DNA from 2 places in the Exiguobacterium sp. SH1S1 genome. Region 2 is predicted to be linked to the other one. Evidence: predicted binding sites of a transcription regulator. Region 2 holds the regulator's gene; the other holds the start of a gene.
The links. The regulator Rex, encoded in region 2, represses fermentation and respiration genes when NADH is low (regulators of the CRP and FNR family bind a similar motif). The targets are predictions, from matches to a motif close to TTGTGAAATATTTCACAA.

Region 1: a site for Rex is predicted at 4,989-5,006, ahead of pflB (formate C-acetyltransferase). Genes of this name have one in related genera too.

Annotation. Positions count from the first base shown of each region.
Region 1 is NZ_SJUZ01000004.1:69,666-80,267, reverse strand. It holds gene EVJ23_RS09350 (ATP-binding cassette domain-containing protein) at 1-517, shown strand, start outside; gene EVJ23_RS09345 (hypothetical protein) at 514-1,320, shown strand; gene EVJ23_RS09340 (hypothetical protein) at 1,330-2,421, shown strand; gene EVJ23_RS09335 (hypothetical protein) at 2,451-3,092, opposite strand; gene EVJ23_RS09330 (DEAD/DEAH box helicase) at 3,089-4,255, opposite strand; gene EVJ23_RS09325 (hypothetical protein) at 4,310-4,732, opposite strand; gene pflB (formate C-acetyltransferase) at 5,093-7,339, shown strand; gene pflA (pyruvate formate-lyase-activating protein) at 7,396-8,112, shown strand; gene EVJ23_RS09310 (NAD(P)-dependent malic enzyme) at 8,153-9,379, opposite strand; gene rsgA (ribosome small subunit-dependent GTPase A) at 9,587-10,555, opposite strand.
Region 2 is NZ_SJUZ01000015.1:217-10,818, forward strand. It holds partial or broken gene EVJ23_RS14700 (zinc ribbon domain-containing protein) at 1-17, shown strand, start outside; gene EVJ23_RS14705 (PspC domain-containing protein) at 188-370, shown strand; gene EVJ23_RS14710 (FAD-dependent oxidoreductase) at 410-1,756, opposite strand; gene EVJ23_RS14715 (YesK family protein) at 1,949-2,278, opposite strand; gene EVJ23_RS14720 (hypothetical protein) at 2,347-4,992, opposite strand; gene tatC (twin-arginine translocase subunit TatC) at 5,132-5,920, opposite strand; gene EVJ23_RS14730 (twin-arginine translocase TatA/TatE family subunit) at 5,924-6,142, opposite strand; gene EVJ23_RS14735 (redox-sensing transcriptional repressor Rex) at 6,142-6,798, opposite strand; gene EVJ23_RS14740 (ABC-F family ATP-binding cassette domain-containing protein) at 6,948-8,849, shown strand; gene EVJ23_RS14745 (hypothetical protein) at 8,846-9,253, shown strand; gene EVJ23_RS14750 (DUF2599 domain-containing protein) at 9,634-10,602, opposite strand, start outside.

The sequences.
Region 1 (10,602 bases), on a different contig from region 2:
AGGCAACGTTTTGATTGACGGCAAGCCGATCGATTTGAACAACGTCGCGTTCGTACCGGACCATTCGACGTTTCCGATCCACTTTTCGATCGAGCAGTGCGAAGCGTTCATGCGCGATTTTTATCCGAAGTTCGACACGAAGTTGTTCGCTAGACTCGTCGACGAGTTCAAACTGTTTCCAGAAGACAAGTTGAGTGAACTGTCGAAAGGGGCGCTCGCCAAGGTCAATTTGGCGCTCGGCATCGCCCAAGACCCGGACTACTTGCTGCTCGACGAACCGTTCTCAGGTATCGATGTGTTTTCAAAAGAGCAAATCGTCGAGCTGTTTTCGAGTGACATCATGGAAGACCGCGGTGTCTTGATCACGACGCACGAGATTGACGACATCGAGTATTTGGTCGACAAGGCCGTCATGTTGAACCGAGGACGGATCGTCCGTGAATTCGACGTCGAGGACGTCCGCTTCATTCACGGGAAATCGATCGTCGACGTCATGATAGAGGAGTATGGGGCATGAATTTGTTAAGACTACTCGGATGGGAAGTCGAGCGGGCGACGAAACCGTATCTCATCTTGATCACGCTTCTCGTCGTCACCCAATTTGCTTGGCTCGGCTTCTTCTTATGGAGCGAGACGAATATGTATGAAAAACTGCGTCGCACTGGGACACCTGATTATGTATTATCGTTTGGAAACTATATCGGCGGGACGGCATATATTTTGTCGATTGGATTGGCGATTGCGGCGATGCTACTTTATAGCTTTTGGATTTGGTATCGCGATTTCCAAGGACGCGGCATGTTCATGATGCGCTTATTGATGATGCCGCAACAACGGATGCTCGTCTTCGGGGCAAAATTCGCAACGATGCTGTTGATGATTCTCGGTTTGTTTGCCGTCCAATGGATCGCGCTCAAGCTCCAGTACATAGCGTTCACGGGTTGGTTCGATTCGCAGATGGTACCGATACGTGGCTCGTTCGAGCAGGCTGTCTCTTATGATGGCATGCTGTCTGTCATGTATCCGATGTCAATCGTGAATTTCATCATTCACCAAGCGTTGATTGGGCTCGTTGTTTTATTCATTTTCACGTTCGTGTTGGTGGAACGGAGTCTATGGCAACGGACGATGTGGGCGCCGGTGATTGCCACTGTTTCATTGGGAGCCATCATTGTGCTTCCGGCCATCGGTTTCGGCTTCATCGGAAACGGGCTCTTTATGGATGAATCGTTGCTCGTCGCCGGGATCGGTTTGGCGGCTTGGTTTATCGGGTTGGTTTGGATCAGTCGTCGCTACTTGACGAAGAAACTAAGTGTGTGAGGTGAGTATATGAAACGAATATGGAATGTGGCTGCGCTCGGTGCGGTAATCGTCCTCGGACTCGGGACGTTCGTCATCGACATGAACAAGACGGAAGCGGAGTGGGAGTTAACTGTCAAAACGAATCCTGATGTATGGGCCGACCAGACGATCGATGTGTTTTATGAGACGGAGAACGAGACGAGTGAACGATTCGAAGTGACGACAGAACGTAGTCGGATCGCGACGAATATGAACTATATCGAAGAAGCGATTCATTATCGAGACACACTCGATCCTTCGTTGCGCGGCTTCTATCGCCAGATGAAAGAATTGAACTTTGCCCAATCGATTCGCACGGATGAAGGATATGTCGGCCTCGGACAAAACGGAAATCAGGAAATTGTCTTATTCAAGTCTACGGATGGTGAGACTGTGACGAGTGAGACGTTTAAGGCGCCGGCCGATGTGATGGAGGGCTCGTGGGCTGGTCTGTTCGTTCACGACGGGGACGTTCATTTAATTTTCCGCAGTGGTTATGAGGCGGAATCAAAAACAAAACTTGCCGTGCTTAAGGAAGGAACAAACGAGATAACGATCAAAGATCTCGATCTCGACAACGACTTCGTTTCCGAAGTGCTCGGGACGTCTTGGTTTTATGACCGCAATATGATGCCGATCTCGACCGGTAATCGGTTTATCCCAGTTCGAGTTGGGGCGTATGAATCCTTCACAGAGAACGGGGAGACCCATTCTACCGAAACAAATCGTCCAGGACTGTTCGCTTATGACATCGAAACGAATAAAGTCGTCCAACTCGCTTCAAAAGCCGAAGAGTCAAACTTGACCGTACATGATAACGAGTTGATGGCGGTGCAACTAGACGGATCCGAAATCGTCGTCGATTTGATGACAGGAAAACCGTCGACACGCCAAGTCATCGATGGTTCAGTTGGCACAACTACCTATGTCGGAAACCAACTGTACCACGTCCGTCCGACGAAAGACGGAGCCGTCATCGACGTATACGAGGACGGGAAAGAAGTCTCGAGCGCCGCGGTGAACGCGACGAACGAGGAAGCGAAGTTATTGCTCGATGGCGCCCAATTTTATGTGAGATAAAAAATAACCGAGAGGCGGCTGCCTCTCGGTTATTTCGTTGGTTTCGGGATGATGACCCCTTCTTCTAAATCAAGCAACATATCGATCAGTTCCGCGCAAAACTCAGGGAATTGATCGAGGAACGCACCTGGACCGACCTCATCCATGAAGTCGATGTACAGATCTGCTACGTTGCCAGCCATCTTCGCTGGAAGTGCGAGGAAGGCCGACCCGAAGCGCCAGCTGCCACGGATGTCGAGCAGCTTGCCGAGCATGACGTCGCCTGGTTCGCGTACTTCCGGTAGCATTACCTTGTACGTCTCTTTCGTCTCCCAATCACGTAAGCCGTCTTCGGTCACTTCAAACACAGAGCACCGGGGGACGGCGAGACCGCGCAAGGCATGATAGAGAGCAGGTGACATGTCAGCTTTGTGGTCCGCCAAATAGCGGCCGTGCGGTGTCATCCCGTCCTCATCCGTCTCAAAGAAGACGGCCCAATCGATGAACAAATCGCGGAACAGTTCGGCGTCTTTCAAGTGCCACGTGCCTTCCGAAGCGATCTCTTGGATATAGTTCGTCCACTGCGTGCTGCGTGCGAGTGCCGCTTGCTCGTATAACTTTTTCAGTTCGGCCAGCAATTCGGACTCTTCGACGAGCAAAGGGAAGGGAATTACTTTCCGGTCTTTTTTCATCGCCGTGGTCCTCGCTTGTCTGCAGGACGTTTGACGACCGGCGGTTTGTCTTCGATCCGTTTCTCGATGACTTCGCCACGGTAAATCTCAAGCTCTTTCAATTCGACACCGAGCTGGCGGGCGAACGATTTCAAGTGCGTCAAATCTTCCGGTGTCACGATCGACAGGACCGTCCCGGCCGCGCTACCGCGAGCGGTCCGTCCTGAGCGGTGGATGAAGTCATCGGTCGATTCAGGTAAATCGAAATGGACGACGTGCGTCACTTCATCGATGTCGAGTCCGCGCGCTGCGAGACCCGTCGTGATGAGGAGCGGATATTCGCCTTTACGGAATTCGCGGAGCGTCTCGACGCGGGCACGTTTCCCTTTCAAGCTATCGAGCATACGGTAGTTCACTTTCATCTTATCGAGCTCACCTTTGAGCGGCGGTAAGAACGAGCGGTTGTTGATGAAGGCGAGCACTTTGACACCGTCGACGTGTGATAGGCGACGAAGCAATTCTGGCTTATAGCGACGTGTCGTCAACATATAGCCGTACGTCACTTGAGCACTGACAGTCCGTTCGACCTTCACGTGAACCGGTTCTTTCAAGAACGGGGCAGCCCAGGCTTGGAGCGTATCCGTCAACGTCGCCGAAACGAGTGAGATTTGATGCTCGTGCGCCGTATGGTTGATGATGCGCTCAGCCGCTTCCGTCAATCCGCTGTCGATGATTTGATCGGCTTCATCGAGCACGATCGTATGCGTTTCGTGCAGTTTAAGTTTTTTCTTCTCGATCAATTCAACGAGACGTCCTGGTGTCCCGACGATCAAATGCGGTTTTTTCTTCAAGCGATCGATTTGGCGCTTCAGTTCGACGCCGCCGATGAACGAGGCAATCCGGACGTCACCTTTTTCGGTGAAACGTTGCGCCACCGTTTGGATCTGCATGACGAGTTCGCGCGTCGGTGCGACGATGACGACTTGGATCCGGTCGTTCGAGGCATCGATTTTTTCAATAGCGGGTAAAAGATAAGCGAGTGTCTTACCTGTCCCTGTTGGTGCTTCGATTGTGACGTCTTTTCCTTCTAAAAGGGGCGGGAACGCTTCCGCTTGGACCGGCATCGGTTCGTTAAAGCCAAGGCGTTCCCAGGCTTCGTTAATGAATGGTTTTGTAAAGTTCATATCAGTTCTCCTTATCGTTGGGCAAAAACAAAGGAAGCATAAGCGCTCCCTGGTTCAAATATAGCGAACATGTTCAGTGTCTTGGTCAATCGATGAACGGAGTGTCTGTGTGTACACTTGCCCGTCCTCGACGAGTTTGATGTGCACGTCGATGTGCTCAGGCGAGGCTTCGACACCTTCGACCGTGAAGCCTTGATACACGCGGTATTCCAATTCCTTAAGCAATTTTGCATAGGCGTTTAGTTCTGGATACGTCGTCGCGACGTCGATTGGGCGCGACACGAGTGCGACCATTAAATGGTCACGGAAATCGATGAAATCCTCATTCTCGATATCGTCATCAAAGCGAATCCAAAAGCCTTTTTCTTCAAATTCTGTGATAAATCCGTCGCGCTTGTCTCCAGCCTCTTCGACTTTAAGGGAGATGCGGTCACCGGCTTTTAAGTTATGCTCGGCTGTTAATGGTTCATACGTCATGGGAAGAACCCCTTCCTCTTCTACAATGTTCTGCTTCCATTGTGCTCGATATAAGGCAAAAATTCAAGTTCTATCCCGAACCTGTGAGTTAAGTCACTACAAAAACTGTATGATTTTTCACAACTACTTAAAGATAATACAGAATTCACAAGAACGTGAACGAATAGGGATTCGTCTGTTTCTATGTAAGTTGAAAAACTACTATAACAGATAAAATAGCGCTTACAAAAACGGCGTAACACCAATGTTCATGAGATTGTTACAACTTTCACAAGAATGTAAAACATATTGTTCACGTTTTCACGTACACTCATATTATAAGGAATCAGGCAGTTATCTCAACTATGAGGAGTGACCATAATGGCAACTGAAATTAAATCAGCCTGGTCAGGATTTGTTCCTGGACAGTGGACGAACGAAGTGAATGTCGGTGAATTTATCCGCTTGAACCGCCACGAGTATACAGGGGATGACCGTTTCTTAGTCGGACCGACAGAGGCGACGAATCGTCTTTGGGGACAAGTGATGGAATTGACGAAAGAAGAACGGGAACGCGGGGGCGTTTGGGATGTCGATCAAAACACGCCGTCGACAATCATCTCACACGGACCTGGGTACTTAAATAAAGACCTTGAAAAAGTCGTCGGTGTCCAAACGGACGAACCGTTCAAACGCTCGATTCATCCGAACGGCGGCATTCGCATGGTCGACGCCGCGCTCGAGTCATACGGCTTCGAACCAAATCCTGAAATCACAAAAATCTATTCAGACATTCGTAAAACACACAACCAAGGTGTTTTCGATGCCTACACACCAGAGATGCGGGCGGCACGTAAGTCAGGGATCATCACAGGTCTCCCAGACGCATACGGACGTGGCCGGATCATCGGTGACTACCGTCGCGTTGCCTTGTACGGTTTAGATTTCTTGATTGCCGAGCGTAAAAAAGATTTGGCGAACAATGGCGGTTTCCTCTCGGAAGCAGACATTCGGACGCGGGAAGAGATGTCTGAACAGCTTCGTGCCCTTCAAGAATTGAAACAACTCGGCGCTGCTTACGGATTCGACCTCGGTCGCCCGGCTGAAACGACGCAAGAAGCCTATCAATGGGTATATCTCGCTTACCTTGCAGCTGTCAAAGAACAAAACGGTGCGGCGATGTCTCTCGGACGCGTATCGACATTCCTTGACGTGTACGCTGAGCGTGACATGGCGGCAGGCCGTTTGACAGAGTCAGACGTCCAAGAAATCGTCGATCACTTCATCATGAAACTCCGCATCGTCAAATTCTTGCGGACGCCTGACTATAACGAATTGTTCTCTGGAGATCCAACGTGGGTCACGGAATCAATCGGTGGGATGAGTGAGGATGGCCGTTCGAACGTCACGAAGAGCTCGTTCCGTTTCCTTCACTCGCTCACAAACCTCGGCCCGGCACCAGAACCGAACTTGACGGTGCTTTGGTCGACGAAATTACCGGAAGGATTCAAACAATATTGCGCGAAGATGTCAATTGAGACGTCGGCGATCCAATACGAGAACGACGACCTCATGCTTCCAGAGTTTGGTGACGATTACGGCATCGCCTGCTGTGTGTCACCGATGAAAATCGGCAAACAGATGCAGTTCTTCGGTGCCCGTGCCAATATGGCGAAAGCACTCCTCTACAGCATGAACGGTGGACGCGATGAGAAGAGCGGCGAACAAATCGCTCCGGCTTGGGACATGAACACAGAAGACGTCCTCACGTACGACAAAGTGTACGCTGACTTCGACCGGACGCTCGACTGGCTCGCGGAGCTTTACGTCAACACACTCAACGTCATTCACTTCATGCATGATAAATATGCGTACGAACGGATTGAAATGGCGCTCCACGACCCTGAAATCTTACGGACGATGGCTTGTGGTATCGCTGGCCTTTCGGTGACGGCGGACAGCTTGTCAGCAATCAAATATGCGACGGTCAAACCGGTCCGGAATGAATTCGGCATCGCTGTCGACTTTGAAACAGAAGGCGACTTCCCGAAATTCGGAAACAACGATGACCGTGTCGACGCGATCGCCGTCGAACTCGTAGAATCGTTCATGGAAAAAGTCCGGAAACACAAAACGTATCGCGACGCGCTTCATACGCAATCGGTCTTGACGATCACGTCGAACGTCGTCTACGGCAAGAAAACAGGTAATACACCGGACGGCCGTCGTGCTGGTGAGCCGTTCGCACCGGGTGCGAACCCGATGCACGGCCGCGATACGAAAGGAGCGGCAGCGTCGCTCTCGTCAGTCGCTAAACTTCCGTTCGAACACGCGCAAGACGGTATCTCATACACGTTCTCGATCGTACCGAAAGCACTCGGTAAAGAAGACGTCGCACGTGAACTTAACTTGGCGGCACTTCTTGACGGCTATATGGGTGGCGAGCACAAAGGTCACCACTTGAACGTCAACGTCTTCAACCGTGAGACGTTGCTCGACGCCATGGAACATCCAGAAGAGTATCCGCAGCTCACGATCCGCGTATCAGGTTACGCCGTCAACTTCATCAAGTTGACACGCGAGCAACAGATCGACGTCATCAACCGGACGTTCCACGGTTCATTGTAAGTAAAGGCTTGGCGGCCTTCGCTTGAAGGCCGCTCATTCGTTAGGAGGTCATCTCGATGACAATGGGATATGTACACTCGGTCGAATCGTTTGGAACCGTTGACGGCCCGGGAATTCGTTTTATCGTCTTTTTGCAAGGTTGTGCGCTTCGCTGCTTGTATTGCCACAACGCTGATACGTGGGATTTTAAAAAGAATAACCATCGTTCGGCCGAGGACGTCATTCAAGAAGCGCTCAGCTATCGTCCGTTCATGGAAGCATCAAAAGGCGGCATCACAATTTCAGGGGGCGATCCGCTCGCGCAACCAGAGTTTTTAGAAGCGCTGTTGCGTGAAGCGAAAAAACACGGGCTCCACACGACGCTCGATACGTCGGGTGCACTCCGTCCCCCTAACCTTGACGCCATCTTAGACCACACCGACCTCGTCTTGCTCGATATTAAACATATCGATGACGACATGTGCAAGAAACTGACAGGACGGAGCAACGCCAACACGCTCGCGCTTGCTGAACACTTATCCGAGCGCGGAACGAAAATGTGGATTCGCCACGTCCTTGTCCCGGAATGGACGCTTGATGAAGGGGCGCTCCGGCGCACGGCGGCGTTCATTCAAAAACTCGACCACGTCGAGAAAGTCGAAATCTTGCCGTATCACGAGATGGGCGTCTATAAATGGGAGGCGCTCGGCCTCGACTATCCGTTAAAAGGCATCAAACCACCGACGACGGAAGAAGTCGAGTGGGCGGAAGGGATCTTACAAGGTACAGTCTAAAAAACTGCGCAGACCGTTATGGTCTGCGCAATTTTTCGTGTTATAGCCGCTTATCACGTACGTGGCGGCGAATGGCGTCCTCGTCGAGCGGACGGTTGGCGACACCGGTCTCGACAGCAGTCTTCGCGACGGCGATCGCGACGGCCGGTGCGACCCGCTCGTCGAACGGGCTCGGGATGACGATGCCGTTCGCGAGGTCGTCCTCTGTCAACAAGTCGGCGATCGCATGGACGGCCGCTTCTTTCATCTCTTCGTTGATCTCTGACGCCCGGACGTCGAGCGCCCCACGGAAAATACCGGGGAAGGCGAGGACGTTGTTCACTTGGTTGGCGAAGTCCGAGCGACCGGTCGCGACGATGCGGGCACCAGCGGAAGTCGCGAGATCCGGCATAATCTCCGGCACCGGGTTCGCGAGGGCGAAGATGATCGAATCTGTGGCCATCGAGCGGACCATGTCCTCGGTGACGGCGCCTGCGGCCGAGACACCGATGAAGACGTCGGCCCCCTCGAGCACGTCTGAGAGTGTGCCGACGTGGAGCTTCCGGTTCGTCGCCTTGGCGATCTGGTCTTTGAACGGGTTCATGCCGTCGGCGCGTCCTTCATAAATCGCACCTTTCGTATCACAGATGACGAGATCCTCTACGCCGAAGCGCTTGAGCAGCTTGGCGATGGCGATTCCGGCGGCCCCGGCTCCGTTCATGACGACACGCAGTTCAGGCATCGCTTTGTCGACTAAACGGAGTGCATTGACGAGGCCGGCCAAGACGACGATGGCCGTCCCGTGTTGATCGTCATGGAAGACCGGGATCGGGAGCGTCTGCTTCAACCGGGCCTCGATCTCAAAACATTCGGGTGCCTTGATGTCTTCTAAGTTGACGGCGCCGAACGTCGGGGCGAGCAGTTCGACCGTCCGCACGATCTCATCGACGTTGTGTGTGTCTAAACAAATCGGGAACGCATCGACCCCGGCGAAACTTTTGAACAGGACGGCCTTGCCTTCCATGACCGGCAACGCCGCTTCCGGACCGATGTTGCCGAGCCCGAGTACGGCGCTTCCGTCCGAGACGACGGCGACCGTGTTGGCGCGCAACGTATATTCATAGGACAGCTCTTTATTTTCAGCGATGCGGCGGCACGGTTCGGCGACGCCCGGTGAGTAGGCGAGGCTGAGCGCTTCTGTCGTGTCGACGTCGACTTTTGGTGTCGTTTCCAATTTACCGTGGTGCAAAGCATGCATCTCGAGTGCGCGTTCGTTCAATGTTTTCATAACTCTCTCCCTGTGTGCGTACGATTTTTTGTCTGTCACAATCGACTACATTGTATCGAAGAAACCGCTTACTTTCGAGCGTTTTACCTGCTATGGACGCAATTATTTCTGAACGATTGTTCATATATGTAGAATTGGTCTTAACATTTGGTGCTAATCATAAACGAAAACAAAAAGAGTCGCGGATATTCCGCAACTCCTTTGATTTCATGCTCTTGTTTTGCGCTGTTTCTTTTCTGCTAGTCGTGCCGCTTCGGCTTGGCGTTTTTCAGCGTAACGCAGCTCGCGTTCGAGTTTGACGTAACTCGCATACCGTTTTTTATCGAGCGCACCGGTCGCAATCGCGTCGCGAACGGCACAACCGGGTTCGGCTTGATGCGAGCAGTCACGGAACCGGCATCGTTCTGACAACTCCTCGATATCGCTGAACGTGTCGTCGAGATGATCGGCGCCGTCCCAAAGACCGAACTCACGCATGCCGGGCGTGTCGATGATGAAGAAGTCGTCGACGCGGAACAGTTCGCGGTGCGTCGTCGTATGCTTACCGCGCTCGTCGCTTTCACGGACGGCTTGCGTCTCGGCGAGTGTTTTCCCGGCAAGCGCGTTTGTCAGCGTCGATTTCCCGACGCCGGACGAACCGACTAGGACGAGCGTGCTCCCGCTCGGCAGTGCAGTTCGCAATGCCTCGACCCCGTCGCCGGTGATCGAGCTGACCGGGAAGACATCAATGCCTGGCGTCGTCAGTTGGATGTCTTGAACGAGTGGGGCCACATCAGTTACTTGATCAGCCTTCGTTAAGACGATAAGCGGTATCGCCCCCGTCTCCCAGGCGGCGAGCGAGTAACGCTCGAGCCGGCGCAGGTTGAAGTCGTGACCGACCGCCATCGTGATTAAAATATAGTCGACGTTCGCGCAGATCAGTTGTTCGCGCGTCTCGTTGCCGGCGGCTGTCCGTGAAAGAACAGTCCGTCGTTCAAGGAGACGTCGAACCGTACCTTGACCGTGCTCGCGAATCGTGAACTCGACGAAGTCGCCGATGACCGGATAGTCGCGCTCGCTCATCGCCTCGTGGCGAAATTTGCCCGATATCCCGCATGTGAAAGCAGCGTCCTCTGTCGTTACCGTGTACATATGTTGGAACTGTGCTGTGACGCGTCCCGTTGTTGTGTGATCCAAATCGAATCCTCCTTTTAGTTGTGGAGGACAACTGCCCTCCTGTTGGC
Region 2 (10,602 bases):
TGGGTCTCGCCGACTGAAACACCCCAGGGCAGGGACTGCCCGACGAGCTTGGTCCACAACCGTGGCTGGTCAAAGCATGGTCTTCCCAAGAAGCTCCCACTTCAAGTTGCGAAGCAAACAAGTGGTGAGTAGTTCACTACACATATGGTAAAATTTACATATCAAATTCGAGATGGGAGTCTACTTTATGCAACGTGCTCTTCGAAAATCCGCGACCGACCGTTCTCTCGCCGGTGTCTGCGGCGGCATCGCCGAGTACTTCGGCATGTCCTCGCTCGGCGTCCGGTTACTCTTTCTTATCATGCCCGGAAACATCCTCGTCTACATCATCCTCGCCAACTCGATGCAGGACGCGCCACGTTACCTATAAAAAAAAGATTCGAAAGCGGCTGCTTTCGAATCTTTTGCGTTATGCGTTGACTTTGTCTTTCATCGCCGCGAGCGCTCCACTGTTGATGAAGTGCCACGGCTTGTTGTAGTGCGGCTGGAAGAAGAAGTCGACGTAGGCGAGCTCTTCGACCGTCATCTCGTTTTGGATCGCGAGCGACAACGTGTTGACCGCTTGCGTCATATCCGCTTTCGAGAGCACTTGTCCCCCGACGACACGATGTGTGCCGACTTCATAGACGAGTTTGAACTGGACCGGCTCCGACGTCGGCATGAACTCAGGACGGTACGCGTCCTCGATCACGACGCTCTCGACGTCGAGGCCGAACAATCCGGCCGCTTCTTCCGTGAGGCCTGACGAGGCGATGTTCCAGTCATAGAGACGGAGTCCCGACGTCCCTTGTGTCCCTTGGTAACGGACACGTGGTGTGACGAGGTTCTCGGCGACGAGCGTACCCATGCGGACGGCGTTCGTCGCGAGCGGGATGTAAGCATGTGTGCGCGCCGGGTTGTAGTAGACGGCACAGCTGTCACCGGCTGCGAAGACGTCCGGGTTGCTCGTGCGCATATATTCGTCGACGATGATGGCGCCGTTGCCGAGCATGTCGACTTGTCCTGCGAGCAGTCCCGTGTTCGGGCGGAAACCGACACATAGAATGACGAGGTCGGCTTCGAACTCACCTTTGTCGGTGACGACGTGCGTGACGTTTCCGTCTGTGCCGCGGAACGCTTCGACCGTTTGGCTGAGCTCAAGGTCGATACCGCGTGACGTCATGTCCGCTTCGAGTTGATCCGTGAACGACTTGTCGAGGTACTTGTTCAAGATGCGGTCAGCACTGTCGATGAACGTGACGTGCTTGCCGTACACTTCGAACGCCTCGACGAGCTCGACGCCGATATAGCCGGCACCGATGACGGCGATATTTGTCGCACCCTTCGCCCGCTCGATGATGCGCTGAGCGTGACCATAGTTTTTGCAAAGTTCGATCCCAGTCATCTCGATGCCAGGCAGCGTCGGGACGATCGGCCAAGATCCTGTCGTCACGATCAAACGGTCGAACGTGTCATATACGTCTGCACCCGTCTCGAGGTTTTTGGCGTGGACCGTCTTCGCTTCCGCATCGATGTTCAACACGTCATGCTTCATGCGCATCGTCGCGCCGAGTTCTTCGAGCTCGGTCGGTGATGAGTAGAACAATTCTTCAGCGCGTTTGACGACGCCGCCGACGTGGAGGGCGATCCCACACGAGAGGAAACTGACGTTGTCGTTCCGCTCATACACGGTGATGTCGAGATTGTCGTGCTTGGCGAGTAAGCCTTTGACTGCTGCTGTTCCTGCGTGTGTACATCCGATGACTGCGATTTTCATATGGTAGTCTCTCCTTTGAGTTGTAGGCAAGTTAGTGTTTGTGACAAATATCACATTCACTTTCTGAACTTAGTGTACTATTTCACAAGAAGGTTTGACAATCCCTTTGCTCAGTTTTTCACGTAATTATGTCTAAAGTTTGACGACGGTTGTGACGACAAAAAAACCGCTCCGCGACCGGAACGGTTTTGATCATGAATTGGACGTGCGTCTCGCTTTCACCCAGTGATAGATGACGACACCGATATAGGTGACGAGCCCGATCACGTACAAACTGAAACCGATCAAACTCCAGCCCATCCCGTCCCAGCCCCGGACGAAGACGAGCCCGACCATGAACAGGACATAGCCCATCACCACGAGCGTCAACGGAAAGACGAGTCTCCGCCTGTATAGTAACTTCAAAAAAGATAGCACGACGAGTAAGAGCACCGTCGTCAACATCCCTGTGACGATGAGCGCGTCCCCGTAATATTCCCAAGCCATCGCTTCTCCCCCTGACGTGTGTTTGATTGGTTTCATCGTATCACTTTCTTGTCACATTCCCCATCTCAGAAAAAAGCCATCCGCTTCAGCGAATGGCTCCTCTATTACCGTACATAAATTGTTTTCGTCACACTCCGACCTTGCGGCGTCACGAGACGGAGCGTCAATTTCGTCCCTTTCTTTTGTGAGGCGAAACTGAGCGTCGTCGACGTAGCCGTCACCGTCTTCTTGGTGAGGACGGTCGAGCCACGTGTGAGCGTCAACGTGCCATACGCGACGTTCGAAGTCGCCTTGAGTGTCTTCGACGCACTCGACGGAATCGTTGTCATGAGTGTAGGCGTCGGACCAACAGTCACTTTCGACGTCTGCACATGGCGGAACAGTCCTCCTTGACTCGTCAAGGACAGCGTCCCGTTAATCGGCTGACGGGTGAAGCGGAGCGTCACTCGCCCGGTACTGCTTGCCTTGGCCGTAGCAAGTACTTTCGAACCGTTCTTCAACGTGACGGTACTGTTCGGAATCACGTATCCGACCCAAAGCGACTTCTCATCGTTGATTGAGAGCGTCGACAGCGATGTCTTCGGCAAATTGACCGAGACGTCACGCGACTTCGATCCGACCGCCGCTCGGACACGAATCACATCTCCCGGTTTGGCCGGGACCGTGTATCGCGTCGTCGACAGACGTTTCGCCGTGACGAGCTTATCATTCACGTAAAATCGAACAGTCGCCGTACTCGTCTTCTTGATCGTGAGCGTCGCCTCTGTCTTCGTCATCAGCGTGTCCGTCACACTGAGCGTCGGTGTGAACGCTTGGACCTTTTTCGTGAGTTGGTACGTCGCATCGCCGCTCGAGCGTGTGACGAGAATGACCTCCCCTTCTTTCAGTGGGGTGTCGAACGTGTACGGCATCGCGCGTGTTGTCGCCACATGCGTACCATTTCGATAAATGCGATAGGCCTGATCGGTACTCGATGTGACATTGATGGATTTGTCATACATCAACGGTGTCCGAGTCCACGAAAACACAGGCGGTTCCACTCTTGTCTCAACGGTTGTGAGCCGGAACGCTGAAGCGGGTGCCTCTTTTAATTTGTAGTAGACTTTTGTTCCGATGTCTACAGGCATCGTATTGAACTCTTTAATCGAAACGAGCCCGTCCTCATCTGCCTGCTCATTCAAAACTTCGTAGTATTTCCCACTGCGAATCAACACATCCACCGAGGCGTTCGGCGTCGTTTTCAACGTGACACCTGAAGTGACCGTTTTCGTCAGAACCGAGATGCCGTTCGGTGACGTGTCCTCACTCTCCTTGACCGTCTGAAGTTCGATTGGTTCGGCGTACACGCCCGACTTACTACCGATTTTCACAGTCACGCGAGATCCCGGTGTGAACCAACGCGCAGGTTGCCACGTATAGCGCCCTGATTCATCCGATTGGACCGTCGTCGATTGATAGTTCAACAATGAATCCGATGAATTCGATTGATACAAGTTTTTCGTCACGCTGACAAACACCGGCGTGTTCGGCGCCGTCTTCCCACTGATCGGACCTAATACGCCCGACGGTGGATCGAGTGTGAGGGGTACGTAATTCGACGCCCATAAATCTAAGCGTCGGTCCAAATCATTCCACTCGAAAATCATGTCATAAGAACCATTCGTCTGCAGCGTCAGTTTGTTTTGCTCCCAGACGAATGGATCGTCTTGGTAGACTAAACGGGCCTTCAACTCGGTACCCGAGACAGGTAAAACCGTCCCATCAACAAGTGTCACGTTTCCGTTCACTTCATAGGGACGACCTACTTCATAACGTGCCGTCGTTTTCGGCACGTTGACAAGCAGTTTCCATGGTGCTTTCCATAACGACTCCGGCGTATAACCTACCGTGCGGTTTTCAGAAAAGACATACCACGGTCCGTGCTGTCGGACGTCCGCGTCATCGATCGGCGCTTCTCGCCACTCATTCGTCGCCACGTTATAACTGACATAAAACGTCGTGTACATCTTTCGAATCGTGAAGTAGTATACGCCGTCTTTCCAACTTAGATTCCTTACGTCTGGCGCATATTTCTCAATCCATCGTTTCGTCGCTATATCGAATATATTGAGATGTTCCCAGTCACCGGATTTTGTGACGACCCACTGGTTCGCTCCCTTGATCAACGACGCTCCCCTCACCTGGCCCGTATATGAACCAAGCGTCTCGAGCACTTCACCCGTCACTGTCCGTTTCGTGATTTGGCCATCCACGAATGCGAGGACATTTCCGTCGTCGAGCAGTCCGTATGCTTCATACATACTCTCTTTAGTGATCGACCCGAGGATGTCCCCTGCCATCGACGTGGTGACATATTTTTTGTCGTCGGTCCATAAAACTGTTTCCGCCGACTGATTGATCGCAACGACTGCATCCAGACCGCTTCCCGGCTCAATCGGAAAGCTTGAACCTGAATCGGTATGGATATCCCATACCATCCATTGTTGCCACCCTTCCAAAATAAATCGACCGTCCCCGACTGCGTGAATGTTGTGCAAGACGGACACTCGAATCGGTAATGTATAGACTTCACCGGTCTTCACATGGACGAGCGTCTCAGGATCTCCTGAGCGCCACACATATTCACTATTTCCTACCACTTCTCCTGCCGGAATGACTTCAGGCTTGGCATAACCCTCTGCCCGAACGTCTAATCCGGGCGCTGCCACCATGACGAGCACAACGAGTATGCTCCATAACCATTTGTTCATCGTTCTCCTCATTTCTGTTTATGAATACATAACTTTCAAAAATAATCCATTTTTAATTCAACCTTCCTAATTTTAAGTTGTTTTTTCAAAATTTAATAGCCCTAAAATTAAAAAAACACCACGTCTCATGACGTAGTGTTCACTTCTCATTCATTTGCTTCATCAAATCCATCTGTTCTTTCACCATCGCCTCTTTCTCACGTCGGAGCACACCACGGTACGTCACGCGCGAGATCGATAAGCTGATCTCGTATAGGAAGAAGAGCGGCAGCGACACCATGAGGTGCGACGTCAAATCCGGCGGCGTGATGAATGCCGCGATGACGAACAAGGCGAAGTAGGCGTACTTCCGAATTTTTGAGAGGAAGTACGGCGTCACGACACCGATGCGCGTCAAGAACATCGTCACGACCGGAAGTTGGAACAACAGTCCAAACGGGATCGTCAGTTGCAACAGGAACGTGAAATAGTTCGTCGCCCCGATGATTTGCGTCAGACCGAGGTCTTGCCCGAGGTCCGTCGAGATATCGAGGACGAGCGGGAACAACCAATAATAGGCGAATGCGAGACCGATGAGGAACAAGATAAAGATGACCGGGATATAGGCGAGCGTCCATTTTCGTTCATTCGGATGCAGACCAGGTGCGACGAACGCCCACAGTTGATACAGTAGAAATGGACCCGACGCGACGAGCCCGATGACGAGCGCCAAGTTCAAGTAAATCATGAGCGGGTCCGCGACCCCAAAGGCGTTCAGCTCGAGCCCTCGTTCGACGAGGTCCGCCTGCAGATAGGCGAGCACGTATTTGACACTCGGCAAAGCGATCAGGAAGAAGGCAAAGACGACAAATGCCGACAGCATCAGTCGTCTCCGCAGCTCTGTCAAGTGATCGGACATTGCCCGTTCTTGATCAGGTTGATGGCTCATGGCTTACTGCTCTTTCTTCTCAATTTCTTTCTTGTCGGTCTCGTCGTGCTCTTTCATCATACCGTTCGTGGCATTTTTGAACTCACGGAGCGTCTGCCCCGCTGCCCGGCCGAACTCTGGCAATTTCTTCGGCCCGAAGAGGATGAGCGCGATGATGGCGATGACGAAAATACTGACGCCACCTGGGATGCCGACGACGAGTGATGATTGTAGAAATTCCATTATTGATGGACCCCCTCAGTGGATGGATAGTGTTGCATAAAGTAAATGAGCGACTGGAGTTCGATCGACAAGTCGATATGATGGACGCGGACCGTGTCCGGTACAGTCAATCGCGCCGGCGTGAAGTTCAAGATCCCTCGAACGCCGAAGCGGATTAAGTCATCGGCGACCGGCTGCGCGTAAGCAGACGGGACCGTGAGGATGGCGACATCGATCTTGTTTTGCTTCATGATCTGTTCCATCTCATCGACGTGATGAATCGGTACACCTGACATCGTCGTGCCGACTTTTGTCTCGTCCGCGTCGAACCCGACGACGATATGTGTGTTATTGTTTTTAAGGAAGTTATAGTTAACGAACGCTGTCCCGAGATGACCGACCCCGACCAAGGCGACGTTCGTAATCTCGTCTTGATTCAGCGTCTTACGGAAAAAGTCTAACAGATACTGTACGTTATAGCCATATCCCTTTTTACCGAGCGCACCGAAGTATGAGAAGTCACGGCGAATCGTTGCTGAATCGACCTTGACTGCCTCGCTCAGTTCAGCAGAAGACACACGCTGTTTCCCTGACGAATGTAGGCTTTGGATAAACCGATAGTATAGTGGCAACCGTTTGGCTGTCGCTTGCGGAATCTTTGGTTCGTTTTGACTCAACGGAAAGAGCCTCCTTTTTACGACGCGTTTCAAACGAATCTGATTTCATACACCTTGATTGTAAACGAATTCACATAAGCACTCAATGAATATACCTGAAAAGGGGAAGAAATAAAGTATACTAAACAGAGAGAAAGGGGTTTTTTCACTTGATCCTACTGCAAGTCAACAACCTATCCAAATCGTTCGGCGTCGAGCCGATTTTAGAGAATGTCAAACTAGAAATCCAAGAAGGCGAACGCGTCGCCCTCGTCGGCCGCAACGGCGCCGGCAAGTCGACGCTGTTAAAAGTCATCGCCGGCGAGTACAACTATGACTCGGGCGACATCATGAAGCCAAAAGACGTGACGATCGGCTATCTCGCCCAAGACTCGGGGTTAGAATCGAACGAGACGATGTGGAACGAGATGCTCACCGTCTTCACCGACTTGATCGAACAAGAGAAGACGCTCCGCCAGATGGAGCAAGACATGGGCTCGGAGCGCATCTTGAACGACCCGGCCGCCTACGAGCGTCTGCTCGCGGCGTATGACGAGGAGCAACACACGTTCAAAGACCGCGGCGGCTATCAGTACGAAGCGACGATCCGCTCGATCTTGCACGGGATGCGGTTTTATCCGGACGACTTCGAACGTCGGATCGATACGCTCTCAGGCGGACAGCGGACACGTCTTGCCTTAGCGAAGATGCTCCTGCAAAGCCCGGACCTGCTCATCTTGGATGAGCCGACGAACCATTTGGACATCGAGACGCTCAGCTGGCTCGAGAAATATTTGAGCGGCTATAAAGGTGCCGTCCTCATCGTCTCCCACGACCGTTACTTCCTCGACCGCGTCGTCTCTGTCGTCTACGAGCTGTCACGCAACCGCAGCCGCCGCTTCGTCGGGAACTATACGAAATTCCTCGAGCAGAAGGCCGCGCTCTACGAGCAAGAGAAGAAACAGTTCGATTCGCAACAAGAAGAGATCGCCAAGATGCAAGACTTCATCCAACGGAACATTGCCCGGGCGACGACGACGAAACGCGCCCAAAGCGTCCGCAAGCGGCTCGAGAAGATAGACCGCATGGACGTGCCGGACGGTGACGAACGAAGCGCGGTGTTGTCGTTCTCGATCAAACGTCAAAGCGGGAACGATGTGTTGAGCGGCAGCGACCTCGCCATCGGCTATGAGGAACCGATCGCACAGAACTTGCGTTTCCAACTGCAGCGCGGCGAGTCGGTCGCCCTCGTCGGCCCGAACGGGGTCGGCAAATCGACGCTCCTCAAAGTGTTGACGAAACAACAACCACCGCTCACCGGTGACATCCGTTACGGGACCGGCGTCGAGATCGGCTACTACGACCAAGAACAACAGAACTTGTCGGACGCCAACCGCGTCATCGATGAGATCTGGAACGATTGGCCGCTCATGCGCGAGCAAGAAGTCCGCAGTCTGCTCGGCCAGTTCTTGTTTAGCGGCGACGACGTCATGAAACGCGTCCAAGAACTATCCGGCGGCGAACGGGCCCGGCTGACGCTCGCCAAGCTCAAGCTCGAGCAGCCGAACTTGCTCGTCTTGGATGAGCCGACGAACCACTTGGACCTCGACTCGAAGATGATCCTCGAGAACGCGCTCGTCGACTATCCCGGGACGATCCTGTTCGTCTCCCACGACCGTTACTTCATCGACCGGCTCGCCACGCGTGTCTTAGAGATCACGCCGAACGGCATCGATGAGTACCTCGGCGACTACTCGTATTACGTCGAGAAGAAAGAAGAGCTCGAGGACCTTGCCCGGCTCGCCCGCGAGGAGACGAAACAAGTCGTCGTCAAGAAGCAGCGCGCCGACAAGGAACAGCAGCGCGAAGAACGCCGGTTGAAACAGCGGGTCGAAGAGATCGAACTGACGATCGAGCGCCACGAAGCGCGGCTTGAAGAAATCGAGCAGCTGTTGTGCGAACCGGACGTGTTCAACGACTTCGCTCGCGCCCAAGAACTGTCGACTGAGTCCGATGCGACGAAAGAGTCGATCACGGAACTGTTCGCAGAATGGGAGGAACTCCATTCATGATGCGTTCCCGTGCCATGCGGATCGATTGGATGCATGCGTTCCTGACCGGGTTCGTCTACATCGTGCCGAGCGGGACCGAGTATATCTCGGAACTCATCCGTGGCGAGGCGACGAACGTCCCAATCATTTTATTTTACTTCCTGCCGATTGTCGTCGGGTTTATCATCCAAACATGGTCCGGTATCATCATCAGCCTCTTCAGCGGCTTGCTTATGAGCACGTTGTTCATCCGGCTTGTCATTTGGCCGATCGATGTCACGGTGCATAGCTTTTATGCGCCTGGCTCGGTCTGGGGCCACTTTTATCGAGAGACGCTGTTCATGTGGGTGCTCGCGTTTATCGTCTACGTCGTGAGCCGGGTGAATATGTGGTATCGAAATAATTATCGACAACCGAAAAACTGACGAAAGAGCGCCAATCCGCGTATAGCGGAAGGCGCTCTTTTATTATGATCGAGTATGCTGTTTGAACGTAAAACCCATCGTTAAAAAGATGTAGGGGAATGCCAACAAAATTAAATGGAAATATCCTATACTACCAAAGATGACTTCATCTTGTGCCGGATCAGACATCTCGTCTAAGTAAATGCCTAGGCTGTAGCTATACCAAATCACGTAAGCATAAAAGAATGCTGAAATACCGTAAATAATCTTTCCAATAAGATTTGTTTTACTCGTAGTCACCCCTACTAAAAGAAGGATTGGATAGAGGATTAGCAACGCGATTACAATGAAAAATAACGAATCTGGTTCAAAGTATTGAATGTTCATAGTTTACCTCGCCTTTAATAGTCTGGATTACAAAGTGCTTTATACGTATCCAACAATGAAACATCCGGTCGATTCGTATCTAGATTCCAAGATGATTTCCAAATCGTAGTCGGGTTAACTGCATGACAGATAAATTGATCTTTGAGCTTCGGGCGGTTTGCCGTACTTGTCGCTTGATACGAAGCGTCTGCTACAACTTCAGACCACATCTGTTTTCCGATGGCAGTTGACCCAAAAACGCCTAATAATGCGCCACCCAAAGTATAGCTAGCTGTAATATACGTTCGTGCACATGTCCGTGGATATACAGAAAAAGTATTAGAGTCCGTATACTTCGACGCTGTATTATCGATTGTATCCGAGCAGAACAATGGATCAGCGACTAAAGGATAATCCGTTCCTTCATAATCAATATGTTGGATCAACTGTTGGTCTTTAATCTCATAATATGTTTCGACTTCGTTTCCATTACTGTCTTTCGCCCAAGGGGAGCCAATGAAGACCTCTACCTCACCTTTTTCATTCACAATTTTGTACTCTCCATCTTCGTGAATAATTCGACTACCTTCAGTAATGTCTAAATCTAAGACATATTCTTTTGGCGACTCAGTTGATTCAATGTTGTAGAGGATTTGGACACCTCCTACTAAAGCCACATTTTCAATAGAATACTGTTCTTCTTTGTTTCTGAAAATCACTTTCCCTTCTTCTGTTTTATCGAATTCTAAATTTGAGTCTTCATGTATAATACTAAACTCATCACTTTCTTTCGTCATCGTAACTGATGGATTAGTGAAAAATACTTCAATTTCATTAAGCTGATCCGTATCGTTTACTAAACGATCCTCTTCAATCGAATCTACTTCTGCGTCTGGACGCAATTTCGATTCGCTCCCCCTTGTAGATGCGTAAGCTGGATGTGCTGTCCCCAGTATTGTAAATAAAGCCAAACTACTCATACATGCTTTCATTATAAAACCTTT